2 linked regions of the Piscinibacter gummiphilus genome follow. The protein of the gene in region 2 binds, or shares a complex with, the protein of the main gene of each other region. Links are inferred from orthologs where the notes say so. Each region holds a gene or a part of one and is shown on either strand. Other genes may lie near its edges. The genes, in order: secA and secY.

Region 1 (3,563 bases), 4.2 Mb from region 2 along the record:
GCGTGGTGCGGTCCACCGACTACCACCCGGCCTACGGCAACCTGCTGGAGGTGGACCACGGCAACGGCCTCGTGACCCGCTATGCGCACACGTCGCGCATCCTCGTGAAGGCCGGCGACCTGGTCAAGCGCGGCCAGGTGGTGGCCGAAGTGGGCACCACGGGGCGCTCCACCGGCCCGCACCTCCACTTCGAGGTGCTGGTGGAGGGCGTGCCCCAGGATCCGGCCAAGTTCCTGGCCGGCAAGGGCAACGTGCCGTTCGACCAGGCCGACGCCGGCGGAACGAAGGGCCACTGAGAAGGGTCAACCCTGTTCCGCTGCCGGGCGGACGTGCTCCACCCCGGTGCTAAAATCCGCGGCTTTTGCCGCCGGTACGGGGAAGAGGTGCCTTGCAATCCGCGGGGCGACTCCCATCTGACCGCGGTTGTTCCCCTGCTTGCGTGTGTGCGGGTCGTGCCGTTGCGCGGCCCTTTCGCATGTTCGTCCCGCTGACCCCAGCCCCTATTTTCCCGACGCTGCATGTTGCCCAAGCTTCTCACCCAGATTTTCGGTAGCCGCAACGACCGGCTGCTCAAGCAGTACCGTCAGGTGGTGCAGCGGATCAATGCGCTGGAACCGCAGTTCGAGTCGCTCGACGACGAGGCGCTGAAGGCCAAGACCGCCGAGTTCAAGGACCGCATCGCCAAGGGCGAGTCGCTCGACGCGCTGCTGCCCGAAGCCTTCGCGGTGGTGCGCGAGGGCGGCAAGCGCGTGCTGAAGATGCGCCACTTCGACGTGCAGCTGATCGGCGGCATGGCGCTCACCGGCGGCAAGATCGCCGAGATGCGCACCGGCGAAGGCAAGACGCTGATGGCCACGCTGCCGGTGTACCTGAACGCGCTGACGGGCCAGGGCGTGCACGTCGTCACGGTCAACGACTACCTCGCCCGGCGCGATGCCGAGTGGATGGGCAAGCTCTACAACTTCCTCGGCCTGACCGTGGGCGTGAACCTGCCCCAGATGCCGCGCGAGCAGAAGCAGGCCGCCTACGCTGCCGACGTCACGTACGGCACGAACAACGAGTTCGGCTTCGACTACCTGCGCGACAACATGGTCTACGAAACGGCCGACCGCGTGCAGCGGGGCCTCACGTACGCCATCGTCGACGAGGTCGACTCCATCCTGATCGACGAGGCCCGCACGCCGCTGATCATCAGCGGCCAGGCGGAAGACCACACCGAGCTCTACGTGCGCATCAACGCCGTGGTGCCGAAGCTCAAGAAGCAGATCGGTGAACTCGACCTGCGCACGGGCGAAGGCGTGATCGATCCGGGCGATTTCACCGTCGACGAGAAGTCGCACCAGGTCTACCTGACCGAGGACGGCCACGAGAACGCCGAGCGCATCCTCGCCGAGGCCGGCCTGCTGGCCGAGGGCGCCAGCCTGTACGACGCGGCGAACATCTCGCTGATGCACCACGTGTACGCGGCGCTGCGCGCCCGCCACCTCTACAACCGCGACCAGCACTACGTGGTGCAGGACGGCGAGGTGGTCATCGTCGACGAGTTCACCGGCCGCCTGATGACGGGCCGCCGCTGGTCCGACGGCCTGCACCAGGCCGTCGAGGCGAAGGAAGGCGTGAAGATCCAGAGCGAGAACCAGACGCTCGCGTCCATCACGTTCCAGAACTACTTCCGCATGTACGGCAAGCTGGGCGGCATGACCGGCACGGCCGACACCGAGGCCTACGAATTCCAGGAGATCTACAACCTGGAAACCGTGATCGTGCCGCCGAACAAGCCCACGGCCCGCAAGGACGAACTCGACCTCGTCTACAAGACCGACAAGGAAAAGTTCGACGCCGTCATCCAGGACATCCGCGACTGCCACGAGCGCGGCCAGCCCGTGCTGGTGGGCACCACCTCCATCGAAAACTCGGAACTCATCTCCGAGAAGCTCAAGAAGGTGAACCTGCCGCACCAGGTGCTGAACGCCAAGCAGCACGCGAAGGAAGCCGAGATCGTGGCCCAGGCCGGCCGCCCGGGCGTGATCACCATCGCCACCAACATGGCGGGCCGCGGCACCGACATCGTTCTGGGCGGCAACGTCGAGAAGCAGGTGCAGGTGCTCGAGGCCGACACCGAGCTGCCCGAGGCCGACAAGGCCGCGCGCATCAAGCAGCTGCACGACGAATGGCAGGGCCTGCACGAGCAGGTCAAGGCCGCCGGCGGCCTGCGCATCATCGCCACCGAACGCCACGAGTCGCGCCGCATCGACAACCAGCTGCGCGGCCGTTCGGGCCGCCAGGGCGACCCGGGCTCCTCGCGCTTCTACCTGTCCCTCGAAGACTCGCTGATGCGCATCTTCGCCGGCGACCGCGTGCGCGCCATCATGGACCGCCTGAAGATGCCCGAGGGCGAGGCCATCGAGGCCGGCATCGTCTCGCGCAGCATCGAGAGCGCGCAGCGCAAGGTCGAGGCCCGCAACTTCGACGTGCGCAAGCAGCTGCTCGAGTACGACGACGTGTCGAACGACCAGCGCAAGGTCATCTACCAGCAGCGCAACGAGATCCTCGAGGCCTCGTCGCTCGACGAGCAGATCACCAACCTGCGCGCCAGCACGCTGAACGACGTGGTGCGCACGTACGTGCCTGCCGAGAGCCTCGAAGAGCAGTGGGACCTCCCCGGGCTCGAGAAGGTGCTGCGCGACGAATGGCAGCTCGACGTGCCCCTGCAGGCCACGGTCGAGAAGAGCAACGCCATCACCGACGACGACGTGCTGGAGCAGGTCGTCAAGGCCGGCCACGCCGCGTTCGACGACAAGCTGCAGCGCGTGGGCGCCGAGCAGTTCCTGCCGTTCGAGCGCATGATCTTCCTGCAGTCCATCGACCAGCACTGGCGCGAACACCTCGCCGCGCTCGACTACCTGCGCCAGGGCATCCACCTGCGCGGCTACGCGCAGAAGAACCCGAAACAGGAGTACAAGCGCGAGGCCTTCGAGCTGTTCAGCCAGCTGCTCGACGTCGTCAAGATGGACGTCACGCGCATCCTGTTGACCGTGCGCATCCAGAGCCAGGAACAGGTGGCCCAGGCCGCCGAAGCCATCGAGGACCGCGCCGAGGCCATCAGCAACATCACCTACACGCACCCGAACGAGGACGGCAGCATCGCGCAGGAGACCGACCCCGCCACGATGCCCGACGGCGGCCTGCCGAAGGTGGGCCGCAACGACCCGTGCCCGTGCGGCAGCGGCAAGAAGTACAAGCAGTGCCACGGCAAGCTGAGCTGAGCGTGTGATGCCATGAAAAACGGAGCCTTCGGGCTCCGTTTTTCATGGTGCGCACGCAAAAGAAAACGCCGTCATCCCGGCGCAGGCCGGGACCCCGGGCGTGGGCTCGCAGAGCAGTGCTTCGAGCGACCGCCCAGGGTCCCGGCCTGCGCCGGGATGACGAAGCGGATTTCACCATTCCGCCCCCCGTTGTTCCTACAATCGACCACCAGTCCCCTTTCCCAAAGCGAGCCCCGAGATGCCCGTCAACCTGCAAGCCCCGAACCCCGCTGACCTGTTCCCCGTGCCCGGCGTGAA
Region 2 (3,220 bases):
GCTCGCCGCAACCTGGTCAAGGTTTCGCTCAAGAACGGCACCATCCATCACCGCGTCGTGGGTGAGCACGGCGCTTCGCACGTCCTGATGATGCCCGCTCCCGAAGGTACCGGCATCATCGCCGGCGGCCCGATGCGCGCCGTCTTCGAAGTGATGGGTGTCACCGACATCGTCTGCAAGAGCCTCGGTTCGCCGAACCCGTACAACCTCGTTCGCGCCACGCTGAACGCGCTGAAGAACACGCACACGCCGGCAGAAATCGCCGCGAAGCGTGGTCTGACGGTCGAAGAGATCACTGGCTGATCAGCCCGTCCGGAGAATTGCAATGACTGACAAGCAAAACGCCAAGAGCGGCGCCACGCTCAAGATCAAGCTGGTCCGCAGCATCGCCGGTACCCGCGAATCGCACCGTGCCACGGTGCGTGGTCTGGGCCTGCGCAAGCTGAACAGCGAATCTGAACTCGAAGACACGCCCGCGGTTCGCGGCATGATCAACAAGGTCTCGTACCTGGTCAAAGTGCTCTGAGCGGAGAGAAGAACATGGAACTCAACACCATCAAGCCGGCCGCTGGCGCCAAGCACGCCAAGCGTCGCGTCGGTCGCGGTATCGGTTCGGGCCTGGGCAAGACCGCAGGTCGCGGCCACAAGGGTCAGAAGTCGCGTGCCGGTGGCTACCACAAGGTCGGCTTCGAAGGCGGCCAGATGCCGCTGCAGCGTCGCCTGCCGAAGCGTGGCTTCAAGTCGGCTTCGCTCAAGTACAACGCTGAAATCACGCTGGCCGACCTGGAAGCGCTGGGTCTCGACGAAGTCGACCTGCTCGCGCTGAAGCAGTCGAAGCTCGTGGGCGAGATCGCCAAGGTCGTCAAGGTCATCAAGACCGGTGAACTGACCAAGAAGGTCGTGCTCAAGGGCATCGGCGCCACGGCGGGCGCGAAGGCGGCCATCGAGGCCGTCGGCGGTTCGCTGGCTTAATACTTCGCATCCACAGGACACGTCTCAGTGGCAACCAACCCGAATCAGCTGGCCAAGAGTGGCAAGTTCGGCGACCTCCGTCGTCGGCTTGTGTTCTTGCTGCTCGCACTGGTGGTGTATCGCATCGGTGCGCACATCCCGGTGCCCGGCATCGATCCGGTCGCGCTGCAGCAGATGTTCAAGGGGCAGCAGGGCGGCATCCTGAGCCTGCTGAACGTGTTCTCGGGCGGCGCGCTGTCCCGCTTCACCGTCTTCGCACTGGGGATCATGCCGTACATCTCGGCGTCGATCATCATGCAGCTGATGGGCTACGTCGTGCCCAGCATCGAGGCGCTGAAGAAGGAAGGCGAAGCCGGTCGTCGCAAGATCACGAAGTACACGCGCTACGGCACCCTGGCCCTCGCGCTCTTCCAGTCGCTGAGCATCGCGCTCGCGCTCGAGAGCTCGGCCGGCCTGGTGATCAACCCCGGCTTCGGCTTCCGCGTGACCGCGGTGGTCAGCCTGGTGGCCGGCACGATGTTCCTGATGTGGCTGGGCGAGCAGATCACCGAGCGTGGCCTGGGCAACGGCATCTCGATCCTGATCTTCGGCGGCATCGCCGCGGGTCTTCCGGGCGCCATCGGCGGTCTGTTCGAGCTGGTGCGCACGGGTGCGATGAGTTCGCCGGTGTTCCTGTTCATCGTCGTGCTGGTGCTCGCCGTGACCTTCGCCGTCGTGTACGTCGAGCGGGGTCAGCGCAAGATCCTCGTCAACTACGCGAAGCGCCAGGTGGGCAACAAGGTGTATGGCGGTCAGTCGTCGCACCTGCCCCTGAAGCTGAACATGGCCGGCGTGATCCCGCCGATCTTCGCGTCGTCGATCATCCTGCTGCCGGCCACTGCGGTGGGCTGGTTCGCCACGGGCGACAGCCTGCGCTGGCTGAAGGACATCGCCGGTGCGCTGTCCCCGGGTCAGCCCATCTACGTGATGCTGTATGCCGCGGCCATCGTGTTCTTCTGCTTCTTCTACACGGCGCTGGTGTTCAACAGCCGTGAGACGGCGGACAACCTGAAGAAGAGCGGCGCGTTCATCCCGGGCATCCGCCCGGGTGACCAGACGGCTCGTCACATCGATCGCATCCTGTCGCGTCTGACGCTGGCCGGTGCGGTGTACATCACGGCAGTCTGTCTGCTGCCGGAGTTCCTGGTGCTGAAGTACAACGTTCCGTTCTACTTCGGTGGCACCTCGTTGCTGATCCTGGTGGTCGTGACGATGGACTTCTGGGCGCAGGTCCAGTCGTACGTGATGAGTCAGCAGTACGAGTCGCTGCTGAAGAAGGCAAGTTTCAAGTCGAGCTGAGGCGAGGGCCTCGGACGACACCAAGCTGGACAGCGGATCGAAGACAACGAAGCAGAGCGCATGGCGAAAGACGACGTCATCCAGATGCAGGGCGAGATTCTCGAGAACCTCCCCAACGCTACGTTTCGCGTGAAGTTGGAGAACGGGCACATCGTGCTCGGTCACATCTCCGGAAAGATGCGGATGCACTACATCCGGATCCTCCCCGGGGACAAGGTCACTGTCGAGCTGACGCCTTACGATCTGAGTCGGGCGCGCATTGTGTTTCGGGCGAAGTGAGCCCCCAGGTGGTCCGAGTGGGCTCGCTGCCTGCGGATCACGAAGTATTGAATTGTTGAAGACGGTCTGAAGAAGGCCTAGGAGAAGAGCATGAAAGTTGCTGCATCGGTCAAAAAGATGTGCCGGAACTGCAAGGTTATCCGTCGCAAGGGTGTGGTTCGCGTGATCTGTACCGATCCGCGCCACAAGCAGCGCCAAGGCTGATCGCCTTCGACATCGCGAAGAATAGAGGACGCACATGGCACGTATTGCTGGTATCAACATTCCGCCCCAGAAGCACACCGAGATCGGCCTGACCGCCATCTACGGGATTGGCCGCACCACGGCGCAGAAGATCTGCACCGAATGTGGCGTCCCGTTCGATCGCAAGGTCAAGGACCTCACGGACGCTGATCTGGAAAAGATCCGTGAAGAAATCGGTCGCATGACGATCGAGGGCGACCTGCGCCGCGAGATGTCCATCAACATCAAGCGCCTGATGGACCTCGGCTGCTACCGTGGTTTCCGCCACCGCCGTGGCCTGCCCGTTCGTGGCCAGCGCACCAAGACGAATGCCCGCACCCGCAAGGGTCCGCGCAAGTCTGGCGTGGTCAAGAAGTGATTTGAGAGAAGGTCGATATGGCTAAAGCAC

What was found.
Region 1: the proteins of secY (region 2) and secA are in contact, whole or in part, in a crystal structure (PDB 3DIN), measured with the Thermotoga maritima proteins. The link is inferred for Piscinibacter gummiphilus from one-to-one orthologs. Residues at the interface, in WP_004081795.1 of Thermotoga maritima: Glu108, Gly109, Glu110, Glu111, Ala236, Glu237, Arg238, Arg239, Ile240, Thr241, Ile242, Gln243, Tyr244, Ala245, Arg246, Arg247, Val248, Thr249, Gly250, Arg251, Arg252, Val253, Tyr254, Gly256, Ala257, Ser258, Thr259, Tyr260, Leu261, Pro262; in WP_004082002.1 of Thermotoga maritima: Glu261, Ala262, Arg263, Lys300, Ala301, Arg302, Thr303, Ile304, Ile305, Leu323, Tyr324, Asp325, Pro326, Val329, Ser330, Tyr333, Ile336, Lys340, Phe345, Val349, Glu363, Phe364, Tyr374, Ser375, Gly376, Gly377, Glu393, Ile395, Thr482, Ser483.

Annotation. Positions count from the first base shown.
Region 1 is NZ_CP015118.1:4,798,887-4,802,449, reverse strand. Bases 217-3,466 are described here. They hold secA (preprotein translocase subunit SecA), read left to right. Parts: upstream 217-518; coding sequence 519-3,266; downstream 3,267-3,466. Other genes in these bases: A4W93_RS21905 (M23 family metallopeptidase), read left to right, coding at 217-296. In the rest of the region: more of A4W93_RS21905, read left to right, coding at 1-216; bifunctional glutamate N-acetyltransferase/amino-acid acetyltransferase ArgJ, read left to right, coding at 3,505-3,563. UniProt on the Escherichia coli protein: Required for protein export, interacts with the SecYEG preprotein conducting channel.
Region 2 is NZ_CP015118.1:615,847-619,066, forward strand. What follows is about bases 248-3,154. They hold secY (preprotein translocase subunit SecY), read left to right. Parts: upstream 248-999; coding sequence 1,000-2,310; downstream 2,311-3,154. Other genes in these bases: rpsE (30S ribosomal protein S5), read left to right, coding at 248-303; rpmD (50S ribosomal protein L30), read left to right, coding at 326-526; rplO (50S ribosomal protein L15), read left to right, coding at 541-972; infA (translation initiation factor IF-1), read left to right, coding at 2,371-2,589; rpmJ (50S ribosomal protein L36), read left to right, coding at 2,680-2,793. In the rest of the region: more of rpsE, read left to right, coding at 1-247; more of rpsM, read left to right, coding at 3,155-3,190; rpsK (30S ribosomal protein S11), read left to right, coding at 3,208-3,220. UniProt on the Escherichia coli protein: The central subunit of the protein translocation channel SecYEG. Consists of two halves formed by TMs 1-5 and 6-10.